Regions from separate parts of the Streptomyces blastmyceticus genome, predicted to be linked through region 3. Evidence: riboswitches for the same ligand, from Rfam matches in the RefSeq annotation. Region 3 holds a riboswitch; each other region holds the start of a gene.
The links. Region 3 has a riboswitch for cobalamin ahead of metE (5-methyltetrahydropteroyltriglutamate--homocysteine S-methyltransferase). Riboswitches for the same ligand answer to the same signal wherever they lie in the genome.
Positions count from the first base shown of each region.

Region 1: it holds a riboswitch for cobalamin, as region 3 does, so the genes downstream of both, ABD269_RS09565 (cobalamin biosynthesis protein) here and metE (5-methyltetrahydropteroyltriglutamate--homocysteine S-methyltransferase) in region 3, are expected to answer to the same signal.
Region 2: it holds a riboswitch for cobalamin, as region 3 does, so the genes downstream of both, ABD269_RS29785 (ribonucleoside-diphosphate reductase subunit alpha) here and metE (5-methyltetrahydropteroyltriglutamate--homocysteine S-methyltransferase) in region 3, are expected to answer to the same signal.
Region 4: it holds a riboswitch for cobalamin, as region 3 does, so the genes downstream of both, nicT (Nickel transporter NicT) here and metE (5-methyltetrahydropteroyltriglutamate--homocysteine S-methyltransferase) in region 3, are expected to answer to the same signal.

Region 1 is NZ_BAAABW010000011.1:23,739-28,948, reverse strand. Features, by position in the region: gene ABD269_RS09580 (class II aldolase/adducin family protein) at 1-27, opposite strand, end outside; gene ABD269_RS09575 (inorganic phosphate transporter) at 141-1,379, shown strand; gene ABD269_RS09570 (hypothetical protein) at 1,392-1,607, shown strand; cobalamin riboswitch at 1,768-1,895, shown strand; gene ABD269_RS09565 (cobalamin biosynthesis protein) at 2,018-3,004, shown strand; gene ABD269_RS09560 (cobyric acid synthase) at 3,013-4,542, shown strand; gene ABD269_RS09555 (putative cobaltochelatase) at 4,598-5,210, shown strand, end outside.
Region 2 is NZ_BAAABW010000031.1:17,058-22,267, reverse strand. Features, by position in the region: gene mctP (monocarboxylate uptake permease MctP) at 1-1,234, shown strand, start outside; adenosylcobalamin-variant (AdoCbl-variant) riboswitch at 1,622-1,720, shown strand; gene ABD269_RS29785 (ribonucleoside-diphosphate reductase subunit alpha) at 1,891-4,269, shown strand; gene ABD269_RS29780 (ribonucleotide-diphosphate reductase subunit beta) at 4,269-5,210, shown strand, end outside.
Region 3 is NZ_BAAABW010000039.1:66,653-71,862, reverse strand. Features, by position in the region: gene ABD269_RS32420 (LysR family transcriptional regulator) at 1-768, opposite strand, end outside; gene ABD269_RS32415 (TDT family transporter) at 839-1,996, shown strand; gene ABD269_RS32410 (helical backbone metal receptor) at 1,923-2,663, opposite strand; cobalamin riboswitch at 2,700-2,923, shown strand; gene metE (5-methyltetrahydropteroyltriglutamate--homocysteine S-methyltransferase) at 2,962-5,210, shown strand, end outside.
Region 4 is NZ_BAAABW010000026.1:426,330-431,539, forward strand. Features, by position in the region: gene ABD269_RS24335 (methyltransferase domain-containing protein) at 1-125, shown strand, start outside; gene ABD269_RS24340 (YidB family protein) at 218-610, opposite strand; gene ABD269_RS24345 (NAD-dependent epimerase/dehydratase family protein) at 713-1,762, opposite strand; gene nicT (Nickel transporter NicT) at 1,845-2,981, opposite strand; cobalamin riboswitch at 3,014-3,234, opposite strand; gene ABD269_RS24355 (APC family permease) at 3,401-4,957, shown strand; gene ABD269_RS24360 (YIP1 family protein) at 5,032-5,210, shown strand, end outside.

The DNA.
Region 1 (5,210 bases), on a different contig from region 3:
GTCGTGTGCTGTGTTCGATATCCGCATAGCCCTCTGCCTCCGGTTGGCGTCACCACTCGGTCCGACCCAGTTCACCTTCCGTTCACCCAGGGTCTTTACGGTCACCGCTGTACTGACCATCGAGCTGATTGCCTGGGTGAATGGAACACATCACGCTTCTCATCGGGATCGTGATCGTCACGGCCTTGGTGTTCGACTTTACGAACGGCTTCCACGACACGGCCAACGCCATGGCCACCACCATCTCCACCGGGGCGCTCAAGCCCAAGGTCGCGGTGGCGATGTCGGCGGTTCTCAATCTCGTCGGCGCGTTCCTGTCCGTCGAGGTCGCCAAGACCATCTCCGGGGGCATCATCGACGAGAGTGCCGGCATCAGACCCGAAGTGATCTTCGCGGGCCTGATCGGCGCGATCGTCTGGAACCTGCTGACGTGGCTGGCCGGACTGCCCTCCAGTTCCTCGCACGCCCTCTTCGGCGGCCTGATCGGCGCGACCATCGTGTCCGTCGGTTTCAACGCGGTGAACGCCGACAAGGTCGTCATGAAGGTCCTCATCCCGGCGGTCGCGGCGCCCGTCGTGGCCGGCATCGCCGCCATGGTCGCGACCCGGCTCACCTACCGGCTCGCCAAGGGCCGCGACGAGAAGGAGACCGCCAAGGGCTACCGCGCCGGGCAGATCGCCTCGGCCGCCCTGGTCTCCCTCGCCCACGGCACCAACGACGCCCAGAAGACGATGGGTGTCATCACCCTCGCGCTGGTCACCGGCGGTGTCGTCGCCCCGCACTCCGACCCGCCGCTGTGGGTCATCGTCTCCGCGGGCCTGGCCATCGCGCTCGGTACGTACCTGGGCGGCTGGCGCATCATCCGCACGCTCGGCAAGGGCCTCACCGACATCCAGCCGCCGCAGGGCTTCGCCGCCCAGACCGGCGCCGCGACCGTGATCCTCGCCTCCTCGCACATCGGCTTCGCCCTCTCCACCACCCAGGTCTGCTCCGGCTCGATCATGGGTTCCGGCCTCGGCCGCAAGGGCGGCGTCGTCCGCTGGTCGACCGCGGGCCGGATGGCCATCGCCTGGTGCCTGACGCTGCCGGCCGCGGGCCTCGTCGCCGGTGGCGCCGCGTTCCTCGCCGACCAGGGCGACTGGGGCGTCACCACCGTCGCCGTCCTCGGCCTGCTGGTGTCCGGCGCGATCTACGCCGCCTCCCGCCGCAAGCCCGTCACCCACGACAGCCTGGACGAGGTCCCGGACGCCGAGCCGGCGGGCGTGGTCACCGCCGCGCTCCAGGCCGTCGCCCCGCCGCCGGCCGGTCCCGTGGCCGCCGCCCCGGTGGTCGCCGTCTCCTCCGAAGCCGGGCGCACCCCCGCCGCCGCGGCGAGCTAAGGAATCCACACCATGCAGATCGACTGGGCAGCTCTTGGGCAGGTCTTCGGCGTCAGCCTCGTGGTGACCGTCGGATTGGTCGGCGTCTTCACTCTGGGGATCGTCGGCACGTCCTCCGCCTCCGCGGCGGGGACGCGGCCGGGTTCGCTCGCCCGCACCGGCGCGTACGCGTGCTTCGCGCTGTGCGCGGCCGCGGTGGGGTACGGCATCTACTTGATCGTCGCGTAGGTCGCGGCTGCGCCGCTTGTCCTCAAACGCCGGGTGGGCCGGATATCCAGCCCGCCCGGCGTTTTGGGTGCGCCCCCGAGGAACGAAGGCCAGCTCAGGACGGAAGTTGACGCCCGTTCACACCCCATGGTGGACTTCCGGGGCCAAACGGCGACAGCAGAGGAAGCCGGTGCGAGTCCGGCGCGGTCCCGCCACTGTCACCGGGGAGCGTCTCCCCCACCGGAGAGCCACGGCCCGCGCACGCGGGCGGGAAGGCCGGGGCGACGTCGATCCGGGAGCCAGGAGACTCTGGTCGCCGGTCACGTCGAACCAGGGCGCGGACCCTGAGTGAGGACACATCGCCATGCCCGGCTGCCGTCGACCATCCCGAACCCTCGTCCTCAGGTATCGCACGACGGCGGTCTGAGCCGATGCGCGCCGATCACCTCGGTTTCGCGTGCGGTGCCGCCCTCGGCTTCCTCGGCGACCTCGCCCTCGGCGACCCCCGCCGCGGCCACCCCGTGGCCGCCTTCGGCCGTGCCGCGCAGGCGGTGGAGCAGCGGCTGTGGCGCGACCACCGCGGCTACGGCGCCCTGCACACGCTGCTGTGCGCGGGCGGCACCGCGGCCGCCGCCGGAGCGCTGGCCCGTACCGTACGCCGTTCCCGCACCGCCGGCGTCGCCCTGACCGCCGCCACCACCTGGGCCGTGCTGGGCGGCACCTCGCTGGGCCGCGAGGCGCGGGCCATCGGGGGCGCGCTCGCCGCCGGTGACATCGAGGTCGCCCGGGAGCGGCTGCCGCACCTGTGCGGGCGCGACCCGCAGGCGCTGGACGGCGCGCAGATGGCGCGCGCGGTCGTGGAGTCCGTCGCCGAGAACACCTCCGACGCCGTCGTGGGCGCCCTCGTCTGGGGGGCGCTGGGCGGGGTGCCGGGGCTGGCCGGGTTCCGTGCCGTCAACACCCTGGACGCGATGGTCGGCCACAAGTCGCCGCGCTACCGGCGCTTCGGCTGGGCCTCGGCCCGGCTCGACGACGTCGTCGGCTGGCCCGGCGCGCGGCTGACCGCCGCCCTCACCGTCCTCGCCGGTCCCGACCCGCGGGGCGCCTGGCGGGTGGCCCGGCGCGACGCGTCCCGGCACCCGAGCCCCAACGCGGGCCCGGTGGAGGCCGCGTTCGCCGGGGCGCTCGGCGTGCGCCTCGGCGGCACGCTCGCGTACAAGGGCCGCGTCGAGCACCGCCCCGTCCTGGGCGCGGAGAACCGCCCCGTGGAGACCGCCGACATCGAGCGCGCCGTGCGGCTCTCCCGACGCGTGTCGCTGCTGGCGCTGGGCGTCGCGATCGGGGTGCGGGCCGCCGTCTCCCGGGGCCGTGCGGCGGGCAGCCTTTCCCCAGATCGCCTTACGAGGAGGAACCGGTGACAGCGGAGATGAGCGGGCCCCCGGGCCCGCTGGGCGGGGGCCTGCTCGTGGCCGGGACGACCTCGGACGCGGGCAAGAGCGTGGTGACCGCCGGGATCTGCCGGTGGCTGGTCCGCAAGGGCGTCAAGGTCGCGCCGTTCAAGGCGCAGAACATGTCGCTCAACTCCTTCGTGACCCGCGAGGGCGCGGAGATAGGCCGCGCCCAGGCCATGCAGGCGGCCGCCGCCCGGGTCGAGCCGTCGGCCCTGATGAACCCCGTGCTGCTCAAGCCCGGCAGCGACCGCAGCAGTCAGGTGGTGCTGATGGGCAAGCCGGTGGGCGAGCTCAGCGCCCGCGGCTACCATTCGGGGCGGCAGGAGCAGTTGCTGGGGACGGTCACCGACTGCCTGGCCGAGCTGCGCCGCACCCACGACGCGGTGATCTGCGAGGGCGCGGGCAGCCCCGCCGAGATCAATCTGCGGCGCACCGACATCGTCAACATGGGCATAGCCCGGGCCGCGCGGCTGCCGGTCGTCGTGGTCGGCGACATCGACCGGGGCGGGGTGTTCGCGTCGTTCTTCGGTACGACGGCGCTGCTGTCCCGTGAGGACCAGGCCCACATAGCGGGCTATCTGGTCAACAAGTTCCGGGGCGACGTGACGCTGCTGGAGCCCGGTCTGAAGATGCTGCGGGACCTGACCGGGCGGCCCACCGTCGGCGTGCTGCCGTTCGCCCACGGCCTCGGCATCGACGAGGAGGACGGCCTGCGGGTGTCGATGCGCGGGGCCGTGCGGGAGTCGGTGGTGGCCCCGCCGCACGGCGCGGACGTGCTGCGCGTCGCGGTGTGCGCGGTGCCGCTGATGTCGAACTTCACCGACGTCGACGCGCTCGCCGCCGAACCGGGCGTCGTCGTGCGCTTCGTGGACCGCCCGGAGGAGCTGATCGACGCCGACCTGGTCGTCGTGCCGGGCACCCGCGGCACCGTACGGGCGCTCGCCTGGCTGCGCGAGCGCGGGCTGGCGGACGCGATCGCGCGGCGCGCGGCGGAGGGCCGGCCGGTGCTGGGCGTCTGCGGCGGCTTCCAGGTGCTGGGCGAGCGCATCGAGGACGAGGTCGAGTCGAAGGCGGGCACGGTCGAGGGCCTCGGCCTGCTGCCCGTACGGGTGCGGTTCGCCCGGGAGAAGACGCTGGCCAGACCGGTCGGCGAGGCGCTGGGCGAGCGGGTGGAGGGCTACGAGATCCACCACGGCGTCGCCGAAGTGCTGGGCGGCGACGAGCCGTTCCTGGACGGCTGCCGCTCGGGCGCGGTGTGGGGCACGCACTGGCACGGCTCGCTGGAGAGCGACGGCTTCCGGCGGGCGTTCCTGCGCCGCGTCGCCGAGGCCGCGGGCCGGGCGTTCGTACCGGCGCCGGACACGTCGTTCGCGGCGCTGCGCGAGGAGCAGCTGGACCGCCTGGGCGATCTCATCGAGGAGCACGCGGACACGGACGCGCTCCTGCGGCTGATCGAGGACGGCGTGCCGGCCGGCGCGCCCTTCATCCCGCCGGGCGCGCCGTGAACGCCCCCGCCGCGCGGACCAGTCAGAGCAATTCCCTCGAAGGGGGTACCCGTTGATGGCCTCGGCCACCTATCCGTTCACCGCGGTCGTCGGGATGGACGACATGCGCCTGGGCCTGCTGCTCAACGCGATCTCCCCGTCGATCGGCGGAGTGCTCGTACGGGGCGAGAAGGGCACCGCGAAGAGCACGATGGTGCGCGGCGTCGCCGCGCTCATGCCCGCTGTCGACGTCGTCGGCGGCTGCCGCTTCTCCTGCGCTCCGGACGCCCCGGACCCGGCGTGCCCCGATGGCCCCCACGAGTCGGGGGCGGGCGACACCCGGCCCGCCCGGATGGTCGAACTCCCCGTCGGCGCCTCCGAGGACCGGCTCGTCGGCGCGCTCGACATCGAGCGGGCCCTGTCCGAGGGCGTGAAGGCCTTCGAGCCGGGCCTGCTCGCGGACGCGCACCGCGGAGTGCTCTACGTCGACGAGGTCAATCTCCTCCACGACCACTTGGTGGACCTGCTGCTCGACGCGGCGGCGATGGGCGCCTCGTACGTCGAGCGCGAAGGCGTATCCGTACGCCACTCCGCCCGCTTCCTCCTCGTCGGCACCATGAACCCCGAAGAGGGCGAGCTGCGCCCGCAGTTGCTCGACCGGTTCGGGCTGACCGTCGAGGTCGCGGCCT
Region 2 (5,210 bases), on a different contig from region 3:
CCTGGCGCTGACCGGACTTCTCGCGACCATGCCGTACATCGCGCTCCAGCTCGTCGGCATCCAGGCCGTACTGGACGTGCTGGGGGTCGGTGGCGGGTCCAACTGGTTCATGAAGGACCTGCCGCTGCTCATCGCGTTCGGCGTGCTCGCGGCCTATACGTATTCGGCCGGACTGCGGGCCCCCGCGCTGATCGCCTTCGTCAAGGACGCGCTGATCTACATCGTGATCATCGTGGCCATCATCTACATCCCCATCAAGCTCGGGGGTTTCGAGCACATCTTCGCGAAGGCGGGTGATGCCTTCGCCGAGAAGAATCCGGCGACGGGCAAACCGCGCGGCTCCCTGGTGAGCGGCCCGGACGCGCAATGGGCGTACGCGACGCTCGCGCTCGGCTCGGCGATGGCGCTGTTCCTCTATCCGCATTCGGTGACCGCGGTCCTCTCCAGCAAGAGCCGCAATGTCATCCGCCGCAACACCACGATCCTGCCGCTCTACTCCCTGATGCTGGGCCTGCTGGCCATGCTCGGCTTCATGGCGATCGCCGCGGGCGTCAAGGTGAAGAACGGTCAGCTGGCCATTCCGCAGCTCTTCGCGGACATGTTCCCGGACTGGTTCACGGGCGTGGCCTTCGCCGCGATCGGCATCGGCGCGCTGGTGCCGGCGGCCATCATGTCGATCGCCGCGGCGAATCTCTTCACGCGGAACATCTACAAGGACTTCATCAAGCCGGACGCCTCCCCCGAGCACGAGGCCAAGGTCTCCAAGCTCGCCTCGCTGCTGGTGAAGGTCGGCGCCCTGATCTTCGTCCTGACGATGGACAAGACGGTCGCGATCAATTTCCAGCTGCTCGGTGGCATCTGGATCCTGCAGACCGTGCCGGCGCTCGTCGGCGGGCTCTTCACCCGGTGGTTCCACCGCTGGGGGCTGCTCGCGGGCTGGGCGGTGGGCATGGCGTACGGGACATGGCGGGCGTATGACACGCCGAGTGCCACACAGGATCATTTCGGGAATACCAACCTGATTCCGTTCATCGGGGAGAAGGGGTATATCGGGCTCACGGCGTTCATCCTGAACGTGCTTGTCGCTGTCGTGCTCACGGTGGTGTTCAAGGCGGTGGGCGTGCGGGATGGTGTGGACGAGACGAAGCCGTCGGATTACACGGCGGATGCGGGCGACGAGGGGGTCCAGGCGGAGCTGCCGCCGGCTACCGCGGGGGCGCCGGGCGGGCACTGACGCCTGCGGCGGGCTTTTTCCCCAGCCCCGCCCCTTCCCGAAACTGGGGCTCGTGCCCCAGACCCCCGGCTGCGGGTCCGTTGCCGCCTCCGGCGGGAGCTCCCTGCGGGAGCGTCCTCAAACGCCGGACGGGCTGGATTGCGCACCCCGGGAACCTTCACGCTTGACCCCTAGATGCCCCTCAGAGCACCCCCAGGCGGGCTGCCGAGCAGCCCGCCACCCACCGGATCACCCAGGGCCGTCGCGCGCCGGACAGGCGCGTGACGGCCCTTCGTCATGCCCCTTGCCGCCAGGCCCTGTTAGCACATTCAGACCCATCCGATTACCGCGCGACACAAGATGTGGTGGTGCGTGCGACGGCCAGCACTAGATGTATGCTCGTCCTCGCTGTCGTCGCAGGGGAATCCGGTGGAAATCCGGAACTGTCCCGCAACGGTGCATGTATGCCGTAATGACGCATGCAGGAGTCCGAGTACCTGCCGACAGCACGCCCACCGCCGCGCCGCCCCGGCCGGCACCGGGCGTTTTGTATTCGTCCGGGCCTCGCGGGTTGGGCCGATGGACGCTACGAGCATGCCCTGGTGCAAAGAGGCATGCCCGTACGCGCCCGTCGCGCGCCACCCGCCCGGCCCCTTGCCGAGCGAGGGAGAGCCTCAGTGACCATCGCGCCCGCCGATCCGGTCTCAGCGTCCGTGGAAGCGACCGGCGGCCCCGGGACCGCGCTGCTGCGCACCCTGACAGACCTCACCGCCGATCTGCCCGCCACCGACCCCGGAAAGGTCGCCGCCGCCGCGCTGCGGGGCCGCCACCCGGGCTCGGACGAGGCCGAACTGCGGTCCCTGGCCACCGAGGCCGCCGCCGGTCTGATCGCCGAGGAGCCCGAGTACTCCAAGCTCGCCGCCCGGCTGCTCACCCTCGCCATCGCCGAAGAGGCCGCCGGACAGGGCGCGCTCTCCTTCTCCGCGTCCGTCGCGACCGGGCACCGCGAGGGCCTGATCACGGACGACACGGCCGCCTTCGTCACGACCCACGCCGAGCGGCTGGACGCGCTCGTCGACGCGGCGCTCCTCGACGGCGCGGACGACCGCTTCGGCTACTTCGGCCTGCGCACCCTGCACAGCCGCTACCTGCTGCGCCACCCGATCACCCGGCAGGTCATCGAGACCCCGCAGCACTTCCTGCTGCGCGTGGCCTGCGGCCTGGCCGAGAACCACACGGAGCAGGCGCTGGAGGACGTCGCCGAGCTGTACCGGCTGACGAGCACCCTGTCGTACCTGCCCTCCTCCCCCACGCTCTTCAACTCCGGCACCCGCCACCCGCAGATGTCGTCCTGCTACCTGCTGGACTCGCCGCTGGACGAGCTGGACTCGATCTACGACCGCTACCACCAGGTGGCGCGTCTGTCGAAGCACGCCGGCGGCATCGGCCTGTCCTACAGCCGCATCCGCTCGCGCGGCTCGCTGATCCGGGGCACCAACGGGCACTCCAACGGCATCGTGCCGTTCCTGCGCACGCTCGACGCCTCCGTCGCGGCGGTCAACCAGGGCGGCCGGCGCAAGGGCGCGGCCTGTGTCTACCTGGAGACCTGGCACGCGGACATCGAGGAGTTCCTGGAGCTCCGCGACAACACCGGTGAGGAGGCCCGCCGCACGCACAACCTCAACACCGCGCACTGGATCCCGGACGAGTTCATGCGCCGCGTGGAGGCGGACGCCGACTGGTCGCTGTTCTCCCCGGCGGACACCCCCGACCTGGTCGACCTCTACGGCGACGAGTTCGACGCCGCGTACCGCGCCTACGAGGCCGCGGGCAAGGCCGTCAAGCAGATCCCCGCGCGGGTGCTGTACTCCCGGATGATGCGCACCCTCGCGCAGACCGGCAACGGCTGGATGACCTTCAAGGACGCGTCCAACCGCACCGCGAACCAGACCGCCGAGCCCGGCAAGGTCGTCCACTCCTCGAACCTCTGCACCGAGATCCTCGAGGTCACCGACGACGGCGAGACGGCCGTCTGCAACCTCGGCTCGGTCAACCTGGCCCAGCACCTGGGCACCGACGGCGAGATGGACTGGGAGAAGCTCGACCGTACGGTCCGTACGGCCGTGACCTTCCTCGACCGCGTCGTGGACATCAACTTCTACCCGACCGAGCAGGCCGGGAACTCCAACAGCCGCTGGCGCCCGGTGGGCCTGGGCCTGATGGGCCTCCAGGACGTCTTCTTCCGGCTGCGGCTGCCCTTCGACTCCCCCGAGGCGAAGGAGCTGTCCACCCGGATCTCCGAGCGGATCATGCTCGCGGCGTACGAGGCGTCCGCCGACCTCGCCGAGCGGCACGGCCCGCACCCGGCCTGGTCCGCGACCCGCACCGCCCGCGGCGTGCTGCACCCGGACCACTACCCGAACGCCGAGCAGCGCTGGGCCGGCCGCTGGGACGCGCTGCGCGCCCGCATCGCCCGGGTCGGCATGCGCAACTCGCTGCTGCTGGCGATCGCGCCGACGGCGACCATCGCGTCCATCGCGGGCGTGTACGAGTGCATCGAGCCGCAGGTCTCCAACCTCTTCAAGCGCGAGACCCTCAGCGGTGAGTTCCTCCAGGTCAACACCTACCTGGTGGAGGACCTGAAGAAGCTCGGCGTCTGGGACCGCACCACGCGTGACGCGATGACCGACGCCAACGGCTCGATCCAGGACATGCAGTGGATCCCCAAGGAGGTGCGCGACCTCTACCGCACGGCGTGGGAGATCCCGCAGCGCTTCCTGATCGACATGGCCGCGGCCCGTACGCCGTACCTGGACCAGAGCCAGTCGCTGAACCTCTTCATGGCGTCGCCCACCATCGGCAAGCTCAGCTCGATGTACGCGTACGCCTGGAAGCAGGGCATCAAGACGACGTACTACCTGCGCTCGCGCCCGGCCACCCGGATCGCGCGCTCCGCCGGTGCCGCCGCCACCGTCCCCGTGCAGCAGGCCGTGCCCGACGCCGACGCCGTCGCCTGCTCCCTTGAGAACCCCGAGTCCTGCGAGGCCTGCCAGTAATGTCGACCGCTGAACAGAAGAACCTGCTGGACCCGGGTTTCGAGCTCACGCTGCGCCCGATGCGGTACCCGGACTTCTACGACCGCTACCGCGACGCGATCAAGAACACCTGGACTGTCGAGGAGGTCGACCTCCACTCGGACGTCGCCGACCTGGCGAAGCTGTCCCCGGGCGAGCAGCACATGATCGGCCGCCTGGTCGCGTTCTTCGCGACCGGTGACTCGATCGTGGCGAACAACCTCGTGCTGACGCTGTACAAGCACATCAACTCCCCCGAGGCGCGGCTGTACCTGTCGCGGCAGCTCTTCGAGGAGGCCGTGCACGTCCAGTTCTATCTGACGCTGCTGGACACCTACCTCCCCGACCCGGACGACCGCGCCGCCGCCTTCGACGCGGTGGAGAACATCCCGTCGATCCGCGAGAAGGCCCAGTTCTGCTTCAAGTGGATCAACGAGGTCGAGAAGCTGGAGCGGCTGGAGACGAAGGCCGACCGCCGTCGCTTCCTGCTCAACCTGATCTGCTTCGCGGCGTGCATCGAGGGGCTGTTCTTCTACGGCGCCTTCGCGTACGTCTACTGGTTCCGCTCCCGCGGCCTGCTGCACGGCCTGGCCACCGGCACCAACTGGGTGTTCCGTGACGAGACCATGCACATGAACTTCGCGTTCGAGGTCGTGGACACGGTCCGCCAGGAGGAGCCCGACCTCTTCGACGACGAGCTCCAGCAGCAGGTCACCGACATGCTGAAGGAGGCCGTCGAGGCCGAGCTGCAGTTCGGCCGCGACCTGTGCGGCGAGGGCCTGCCGGGCATGAACACCGAGTCCATGCGCGAGTACCTCCAGTGCGTGGCCGACCAGCGCCTCCAGCGCCTCGGCTTCGCGCCGATCTACGGCTCGGAGAACCCGTTCTCCTTCATGGAGCTGCAGAACGTCCAGGAGCTGACC
Region 3 (5,210 bases):
GGGGCCCGCGCCGCTGACGACGGCCGCCTTCACCGCCGTCGTCGAGGAGAGTTCGAGCAGCGGGGCCGCCAGGCCGCCGTGGCCCGCCAGGGCCGCGTCGAGGACCTGCCGGGTGCCGGAGCCGCGCTCGCGGAGGATCAGCGGGGCGGCCGCCAGCTCCGCGGGGGAGAGCGGGGCGCGGCGGCGGGCCCACGCGTGGCCCGGGGCGACCACGACGGCCAGCCGGTCGTGGCCGATGACCGCGCCGTCCAGCCCCGCGGGCACGTCGAGGCCCTCGACGAAGCCGAGGTCGGCCTCGCCCGCGCGCAGCCGGTCCGCGACGGCCGCGGAGTTCCCGGCGAGCAGCGAGACGGCCGTACCGGGCAGCAGCCCGCGCAGCGCGATCAGCCAGCCCGGCAGCAGATACTCGGCGATGGTCATGCTCGCGGCCACCCGCAGCCGGGAGTCCCGGCGGCCGCGCAGCGCCTGCGTGCCCGCGTCGAACGCCTCGGCGGCCTCGACGACCCGCCGCGCCCAGTCGGTGACGAGCGCCCCCGCGTCGGTGAGCCGGGAACCGCGCGGTGAGCGCTCGACCAGGGCCACGCCGAGCATGCGCTCCATGCTGCGGATCCGGCTGCTGGCGGCGGGCTGGGTGATGCCCACCTCGCGGGCCGCCCGCCCCAGGCTGCCCAGCCGGGCCACGGCGAGCAGCAGCTCCAGCGCCCCGAGATCGGGCACCCGGTGCGCGAGCGGGCTCCTCGGCTCGTCGGAACTCCTCGGATCGCTCATAAACCCAGCTTATGCCCTCATAGACCGATGGCCTCTGGTCGCGCGGAGCGTCACGGGCGATCGTGGAGACATGACCACGCTCGTCCATCCCAGCCCCACCCCCCTCACGCGTCACCACTCGCGGCCCGGTGTCCGTCACCTCGGCCCGAACTGGTACGCCGCCGTGATGGGCACCGCCATCGTCGCGGGCGCAGGCAGCGCCCTCCCGCTGCGGGCGCCCGGGCTGCGCGGCGCGTACGAGGTCGTGTGGGCGCTGGCCGCCCTCGGGCTGCTCACCCTGCTGACCGCCCGCGCCGCGCACTGGCTGCGCCACCCCGACCAGGCCCGCCGCCACCTCGCCGACCCGATGGTCGCGCCGTTCTACGGCTGCCTGGCCATGGCCCTGCTGGCCGTCGGCAGCGTCACGCTCGGCGTGGGCTCGGACGTCATCGGCAAGGACACGGCCGTCGCCGCCGACGCCGTCCTCTGGGTGGCGGGCACGGTGATCGGTCTCGCGGCGGCCGCGGGCATCCCGTACCTGATGGTCACCCGGCACAGGATCGGGGTGGACGGCGCCTCGCCCGTCTGGCTCCTCCCGGTCGTCGCGCCCATGGTGTCCGCCGCGACCGGCCCGGCGCTGGTGGCGCACCTGCCGCACGGCCAGTGGCAGGAGGCCATGCTGCTCGGCTGCTACGCGCTGTTCGGCATGAGCCTGCTGGCCACGCTGGTCATCCTGCCGCTGGTGTTCGCCCGGCTGATCCACCACGGTGCGCTGCCCCTCGCGCTGACCCCGGCCCTCTTCCTCGTCCTCGGCCCGCTCGGGCAGTCGACCACGGCCGTCAACAACGTCGCCGACGCCGCGCACGGCACCGCCGCCGCCTCCTACACCCAGGCGATGACCGCCTTCGGCGTGCTCTACGGCACCCCCGTGATGGGCTTCGCGCTGCTGTGGCTGGCGCTGGCCACCGCCATGGTGGTGCGGGCCTTCCGGCGCGGCATGGGCTTCGCGATGACGTGGTGGGCCTTCACCTTCCCCATCGGCACCTGCGTCACCGGCGCCGCCGGGCTCGCCCGCCACACCGGTCTGCACGCCTTCAACGGCCTGGCCTACGGGCTCTACGCGCTGCTCGTCGCGGCCTGGCTGGTCGCCGCCGTGTGCACCCTGCGCGGCCTGGTCAGCGGCCGGCTGCTCGCAGCGCCGCGGCCAGCACCCGGGGCGCCTGCGTCAGCGAAGGCCCGTACCACGTGAGGTGACGGCCGCTGACGAGCGCGGACGGCAGCCCGGGGAACGCCTCCGGGCCGTCGTCCGCGGTGAAGCGGTACGGCTCGTCGGGCAGGACGACCAGTTCGGCGCCGCACGAGGTCAGCTCGTCGAGGGGCACGCGGGGATAGCGCTCCGCGTGCCCCGCGTGCGTATGGGCGACACCGAGCCGGGCGAGGACGTCCCCCGCGAAGGTGTCCCGGCCCAGGACCATCCACGGCCGCCGCCACACCGGCACCACCGCCCGCACGGCCGGGCCCGTCGGCCGCACCTCCCGCCACGCGTCCTCGGCCTCCGCCAGCCACCCGGGCCGCTCCAGCCCGCACCCCTCCACCAGCACCCGCTCCAGCTCCCCGAACGCCTGCTCCAGGGTGCGCACTTCGGTGACCAGCACCCGCAGGCCCGCCGCACGCAGCGCGGCGAGGTCGGGGGCGCGGTTCTCCTCCTCGTTGGCGAGGACGAGGTCGGGCGCGAGGGCGGCGATCCGGGCCACGTCGGGGTTCTTGGTGCCACCGATCCGGGTCACGTCGAGCCCGGCGGGGTGGTCGCACCAGTCGGTGGCGCCGACGAGCAGCCCGGGCGCGGTGACGGCCACGGCCTCGGTGAGCGAGGGGACGAGCGACACCACGCGCCGTACGGCAGTGCGAATGGCCATGATCACAGAGTACGCCCGGCCCGCAACTCCTGTGACTATGCTGGCCGGTGCAGCTGGTTCGCCCCGTCCGCCAGGCGGGAGCGTCGCAAGAGGGAATCCGGTGCGAATCCGGAACTGCCCCGCAGCGGTGAGTGGGAACGACCGCGGTCATGAGCACTGGACGACGTCCGGGAAGCGACCGCCAGTAGGTGCCCGGCCCTTCGACGAGGGACCGGAGCGCGCCCACGAGTCCGAAGACCTGCCACTGCCCGTACACCCGCACGGGGTACGGACCCACCGAACTCCGGAGGAGAGTTCCGTGAAGCAGACGCATGTCGCACGCGTACGCCCCACCCTGCACGGCTATCCGCGGCAAGGGCCGCGCCGCGAGCTGAAGAAGGCCACCGAGAGCTATTGGGCCGGCCACCTGGACGCCGGTCAGCTGCTGGAAACCGCCGCCGCGCTGCGGGCCGCGGCCCGCGAGGAGCTGCGCGAGGCGGGCATCACCGAGGTGGCCACCGGCGACTTCTCGCTCTACGACCACGTCCTGGACACGGCCTGGGCGGTCGGCGCGGTGCCGGAGCGGCACCGGGCGGCGGCCGGCACCGAGCTGGACGTCTACTTCGCCATGGCCCGCGGCACGGCACAGGTGCCGCCGCTGGAGATGACGAAGTGGTTCGACACCAATTACCACTATCTCGTACCCGAGTTGGGGCCGGACGCTGTGTTCGCCCCGGATTCCCGCAAGCAGGTCACCGAGTTCCGTGAGGCGCGAGAGGCGGGCTTCACGGCCCGGCCCGTGCTGCTGGGGCCGGTCAGCTTCCTGCTGCTGGCCAAGCCCGCGCCCGGCGCCGGGGCGGACTTCGAGCCGCTGACGCTCCTGGACCGGCTGCTGCCGGTGTACGCGTCGCTGCTCGCGGACCTGCGGGCGGCGGGGGCGGACTGGGTGCAGCTCGACGAGCCCGTGCTCGTGCAGGACCGGCCCCGGTCGGTGCTCGGCGCCACCGCCCGCGCCTACCGCGAGCTCGGCGCCGCGACCGACCGGCCGAAGCTGCTGGTCGCCTCCTACTTCGACCGGCTCGGCGACGCCCTGCCCGTGCTCGCACAGTCCCCCGTCGAGGGGCTCGCGATGGACTTCACCGGGCCCGCGGCCGCCAACCTCGACGCGCTCGCCGCCCTCGGCGGGCTGCCCGGCAAGCGGCTGATCGCGGGCGTCGTCGACGGCCGCAACGTCTGGGCCGCCGACCTGGAGCGGGCCCTGTCCACCCTGGCCACCCTGCTCGGCCTGGTCGAACGGCTCGACGTGGCGCCGTCCTGCTCCCTGCTGCACGTGCCGCTCGACGTCGCCGCGGAACGCGACCTCGACCCGCAGGTCGCCCGCTGGCTGTCCTTCGCCCGGCAGAAGACCGCCGAAGTCGCCACCCTGGCAAGGGCGCTGAGCGAGGGCCGCGAGGCGGTGGCACCGCAGCTCGCCGCCAACCGGGCCGCCCTCACGGCCCGCGCGGGCTCGGCGCTGACCCGCGACGCGGCCGTACGGGAGCGCTGTGCCGCCGTCACCGCCGCGGACGCGCGCCGACCGCAGCCGTACGCGGAGCGGACCGCCGCCCAGCGCGCCCGGCTCGGCCTGCCGCCGCTGCCGACCACCACCATCGGCTCCTTCCCGCAGACCGCCGAGCTGCGCCGCGCGCGGGCCGAGCTGCGCGCCGGGAAGCTGACCGCCGACGGCTACCGCGAGCGGATCGCCGCGGAGATCCGCGAGGTGATCGCCTTCCAGGAGAAGGCGGGCCTCGACGTGCTGGTGCACGGCGAACCCGAACGCAACGACATGGTCCAGCACTTCGCCGAGCGGCTGAACGGCTACCTCGCCACCCGGCACGGCTGGGTGCAGTCCTACGGCACGCGCTACGTCCGCCCGCCGATCCTCGCCGGTGACGTCTCGCGGCCCGCGCCCATGACCGTCGAATGGACGGGCTACGCCCAGTCGTTGACCCGGCGCCCCGTGAAGGGCATGCTCACCGGCCCCGTCACCATGCTGTCCTGGTCCTTCGTCCGGGACGACCAGCCGCTCGCCGAGACCGCCCGCCAAGTCGCGCTCGCGCTGCGCGACGAGGTCGCGGACCTGGAGGCGGCGGGCACCGCCGTGATCCAGGTGGACGAACCCGCCCTGCGCGAGCTGCTGCCGCTGCGCGCGCCCGCCCGGCCCGGTTATCTGGAGTGGGCGACCGAGGCGTTCCGCCTGGCGACGAGCGGGGTCCGCGCGGACACCCAGATCCACACGCACATGTGCTACGCCGAGTTCGGCGAGATCCTGCCCGGCATCGAGGCGCTGGACGCGGACGTCATCAGCCTGGAGGCGGCGCGCTCCCGGATGGCCGTCGCGGACGAACTCGCCACCGCCGGCTATCCGCGCGAGGCGGGCCCGGGGGTCTACGACATCCACTCGCCGCGCGTCCCCTCCGTCGAGGAGGTCGCTGCGCTGCTGCGGCACGCGCTGCGGGCCGTACCGGCGGAACGGCTGTGGGTGAACCCCGACTGCGGCCTGAAGACGAGGTCCCCGGAGGAAGCGGG
Region 4 (5,210 bases), on a different contig from region 3:
GGCCCGCGTTCCCCTGGGCGCGCGTGGGAGTGACCGCGCTGCTGCGGCACGCGGGCGCGGTGGGGTGGCGGATGGTGGACCGCTGGGAGTCGGGCGACCGGCACTTCGCGGCGCTGCGGCTCTGACACGGCCGCCCCGGCCCCCGGCGCGACTGCGCCGGGGGCCGGGGCGGATCCGCACATCGGATGCGGCCGGGAGAGAGCGCCCCCCGTCCGGATCAGCCGCCCTGGTGCTGGGCGATCACTTCTTCCAGCGAGCCTTCGGGAATCTCTCCCGTGGGCGTCAGTTTGTCGACCGCCTGCGGGATCACCTGCGCCAGCTGGTCCGCCGCTTCCTCCGGCGTGATGCCCGCCTTCTGGGCGACGTGGTCGAGCGCCTGGTACGGCAGCGCCTGCGCCACCTCCGGCCCGCTGACCGGTTCGTTGGCCCCGGTGCTCACCCAGGACCGGGTCTTCGGACCGAGGCCGCCCTCCCCGAGCTGCTGCAACAGGCCGGAGAGCGACTCCCCTCCCCCGCTGCCGAGCGCGCCGAGCAGCGAGCCCAGCAGAGAGCCTCCCTTGCCGCCGCCGAGCAGTCCGCCGAGCAGGGTTCCCAGGTCGTTGTCCGCCATGTCTGCCGCCTTTCCTGGAAGCGCACCGATATGCCATCCATCTATCCCGGGAGGGCACCTCCGGCGCGGGCGGGCGGGATGTTCACCCGTACGCAGCCACGGTCAGACGCGCTGGGGCGCCCGCGCGAACTCCGTCATTCCCTCCGGGAAGCCCACCTCCGCGCGCCAGCCCAGCTCTTCGCGCAGGCGCCGCGACGAGGCGGTGATGTGCCGGACGTCGCCGAGGCGGTACTCCCCCGTGACGACGGGCTCCGGCCCGCCGTACGCGGCGGCCAGGGTGGTGGCCATGTCGCCGATGGTGCGGGGGGTGTCGCTGCCGCAGTTGTACGCGCGCAAGGTGCCCGCGGGGCGGTCGGCGAGGTGTTCCAGGGCGAGGGCGTTGGCGGCGGCCACGTCCCGTACGTGCACGAAGTCCCGGCGCTGGCGGCCGTCCTCGAAGACGCGGGGTGCCTCGCCGCGGGCGAGCGAGGAGCGGAAGAAGGAGGCGACGCCCGCGTACGGGGTGTCGCGGGGCATCCCCGGCCCGTAGACGTTGTGGTAGCGCAGCGAGAGGGCCGTGCCGCCGGTGGCGCGGGCCCAGGCGGCGGCCAGGTGTTCCTGGGCGAGCTTGGTCGTCGCGTAGACGTTGCGGGGATCGACGGGCGCGTCCTCCTCGACGAGGCCCGGCGTCAGTTCCCGGTCGCAGCGCGGGCAGTGCGGTTCGTAGCGCCCGGCGTCGAGGTCGGCGGCTGCCCGGGGGCCGGGGCGCACCGGGCCGTGCCGGGGGCATTCGTAGCGGCCCTCGCCGTAGACGACCATGGAGCCGGCGAGGACCAGGCGGCGTACGCCCGCGGCGGCCATCTCGGCGAGGAGGACGGCCGTGCCGAGGTCGTTGCAGCCCACATAGGCGGGCGCGTCGGCGAAGTCCTTGCCGAGGCCGACCATCGCGGCCTGGTGGCAGACGGCGTCGACGCCGCGCAGGGCCCCGGCCACGGCCGTGCGGTCGCGGAGGTCGGCGTCGGTCCACTCGACCCCGGCGGGCCGGGGCGGAGCCTCGGGATGGGCCGCGGGCAGCAGCGCGTCGAGGACGACGGGCCGGTGCCCGCGGGCGGTGAGTGCGGTGACGATGTGCGAGCCGATGAAGCCCGCGCCTCCGGTGACGAGTACGCGCATGGACCCGACGTTAGGGGCGCGGGCGGCGGCGCGCCCGCACCGGCGCCGCCCTGTCACCGGTCCGTAAGAACCGCGGCGCCCGTCAGGCCGCCTCGCCCGGGGCGTCGGCCGCGCGCGCCGCCCACCGCTGTTCGACCTTGCCGAAGCGCCAGTAGGCGAGCGCGATCGCCCAGACCACCACGAACAGGCCGACGATGACGAAGCCGACGTTGTCGAGGTTCAGGCCCGAGATCCAGCCGGTGACCGCGTCGTTCATGTCGAGCTTCTCGTGCAGCACGGTGACCAGCTCGATGGTGCCGATGAGGAAGGCCACGGCGATCGAGAGACCGGTGATGGTGAGGTTGTAGTAGACCTTGCGGACGGGATTGGAGAACGCCCACTGATAGGCGAAGTTCATGAAGGTGCCGTCGAGGGTGTCGAAGAGGCTCATGCCGGCGGCGAACAGCAGAGGCAGGCACAGGATCGCGTACCAGGGCAGCCCGGCGGCCGCGCCGCTGCCCGCCATCACCATCAGGGTGACCTCGGTGGCGGTGTCGAAGCCGAGGCCGAAGAGGAAGCCCAGCGGGTACATCTGGCCGGGGCGGGTGATGGAGCGGGTGAAGCGGCCGAGGATGCGGTTCATGAAGCCGCGCGAGTCCAGGTGCTGCTCCAGCTCGGCCTCGTCGTAGCGGCCCTCGCGCATCGCGCGGAAGATGCGCATGATGCCCGCGAGGGCGATGAGGTTGAGGGCGGCGATGAGGTAGAGGAAGCCGCCGGAGACGGTCGTGCCGACGACGCCGAGGGTCTGGTGGGTGGTGGACTGCTCGTCCATCAGCTTCCCGGCGAGCTGGGTGCCGCCCGCCACCAGCGCCGCCATCAGGACGACCACGCTGGAGTGGCCGAGCGCGAACCAGAAGCCGACGGAGACCGGGCGCTTGCCGTCGGCCATCAGCTTGCGGGTGGTGTTGTCGATCGCGGCGATGTGGTCGGCGTCGAAGGCGTGCCGCATGCCGAGGGTGTAGGCGGTGACGCCGAGCCCGACGCCGTAGACCTTGGAGTCCACGGTGTAGTGGTCGGGGACGACGAGCAGGTAGAGCACGCCGAAGGCGACGACGTGCAGGGCGGCTATGACGGCCAGCAGGCCGGCGGTGCGCACGGTGTCCTGGCGGCGCCAGCGGAAGGCGGACGGCTTGCCTTCGGGTATGGCGGTGGATCCGGGTATGTCGGTGGGCAGAGTCATCTGCGGGTCACGCTCCAGCACCTCGTGGAATGTCCTCGTGAGATGCCGTGGCCGGTCTCCTGGCTTACGGGTTCGCTCGCGCCCGTCCCCGCCTTCCCGGCAGCCGGCTGCGGCCAGTGGCTCCGCGCACCCATGGGGGTGGTGCGCGAAATGGGACGGTAACTCCCCGATCACAGTGGCGAGGGCCGCTCCGGCCTGGGACCACAAGGGTCCGTCACCGGTCTTCCCGAACACCACGGCCGGGCCACCTTACGCTCCGACCGGCGCTCATGGCGAGCAAGTGGCAGTTGACACAGCTGTGCGGGAAGCCCGGCGGGGCGCGCCGCGGACATCCGTACGCAGTGCTGGACGCGCCCCGCGGGCCGGTGCTACCAGTGCAGTTGACGGCTCACCCCATCCGGCAGAGAGAGGGCACGCCCATGGCGGACACCGGGCAGGAACCGGAGCAACGGGTCGGATTCGTACGCCGGATCGGGCTGTTCCAGGCCACCACCATCAACATGAGCCAGATGTGCGGTATCGGACCCTTCGTCACCATCCCCTTGATGGTGACGGCGTTCGGCGGGCCGCAGGCGGTGATCGGCTTCGTCGCGGGCGCGCTGCTCGCGCTCGCCGACGGGCTGATCTGGGCGGAGCTGGGCGCCTCGCTGCCCGGGGCGGGCGGCAGTTATGTGTATCTGCGGCAGGCGTTCCAGTACCGCAGCGGGAAGCTGATGCCGTTCCTCTTCGTGTGGACGGCGATGCTGTTCATCCCGCTGGGCATGTCGACCGGGATCATCGGCTTCGTGCAGTACCTCGGCTATCTGTGGCCGGGCATGGGGCAGACGGCCGGTGACCTCGTCGGGCTGGCGGTCATCGTCCTCATCGTCGCGGCGCTGTGGCGGCGGGTCGAGAACATCGCGAAGCTCACCGTGGTGCTGTGGGCGGTGATGATCGCCTCGGTCGTCCTCGTGATCCTCGCGGCGTTCACCCACTTCAGCCCCGACCGGGCCTTCACCTATCCCGCCCACGCCTTCGCGCTGACGACCAATCACTTCTGGATCGGCTTCGCGGCGGGCCTGACCATCGGCATCTACGACTACCTCGGCTACAACACCGCGGCCTATATGGGCGCCGAGATCAAGAACCCCGGGCGGACGATGCCGCGCGCGATCATCTACTCCATCCTCGGCATCATGGCGATCTATCTGCTGCTCCAGATCGGCACACTGGGGGTCGTCGACTGGAAGCAGATGCTCGACGAGAACTCGACGGCGCACTCCTCCGTCGCCTCCGCGGTCCTGGAGGCGGCCTGGGGCAAGGGCGCGGCCCGCACGGTCACGGTGCTGATCCTCGTCACGGCGGTCGCCTCCGTCCTCACCGGTCTCCTCGGCGGCTCCCGCGTGCCCTGCGACGCCGCGCGGGACAAGGTCTTCTTCCGCTCCTTCGGCACCCTGCACCCCCGCCACCACTTCCCGGTGCTGGGGCTGGTGTCGATGGGGGTCATCACCGCCGTCGGCTTCCTGATCGGCCGTCATACGGATCTGACCACGCTGATCCAGCTGCTGACCACCGTGATGGTGATCGTGCAGGCGCTGGCCCAGGTGGCGGCGGTGTCGGTGCTGCGCCGCCGGCAGCCGGGGCTGCGGCGCCCGTACCGGATGTGGCTCTATCCGCTGCCGAGCCTGGTGGCGCTGGTGGGCTGGCTGGTGATCTACGGCTACGCGGACAAGAACTCCCCCGGCAGGCACCCCATCGAATGGTCGCTCGCCTGGGTCGCCGCGGGCGGTGTGGCGTTCGTGCTCTGGGCGCGCCACGAGAAGGTGTGGCCGTTCGGTCCGCGCGAGATCTCGGAGGAGTACCTGCACGCCCCGGACCCCGACGCCGGTGCCGACCCCGACGGCTCCGCGGGCCCGGACGCGGGCCCCGACCCGGACGCGGGACCGGGCGTGGGCCCGGGCGCCGACACCGATCCCAGGGCGCCCGCACCGGTCTGACGTGGCCTCACGCGCGGGATCCCGGGCGGCCCGGCCACCGGTGGCCGGGCCGCCCGGTGATAGAAATTGCATCCATGCCCGTGACCCCCTCGCCCTCCGCACCCGCTTCCTCCGCACCGCGCGCCCCGGCCGCGGCACCGCGCAGACTGCTCTGGCACCGCCTCATATTCGGGCTGTGGCTCCGGCCGGTCGAGGTGCTCGACGAGGCCCGGGACCGCAGCGTCTGGGGCGCGGCGGCGTTCCTGTGCCTGCT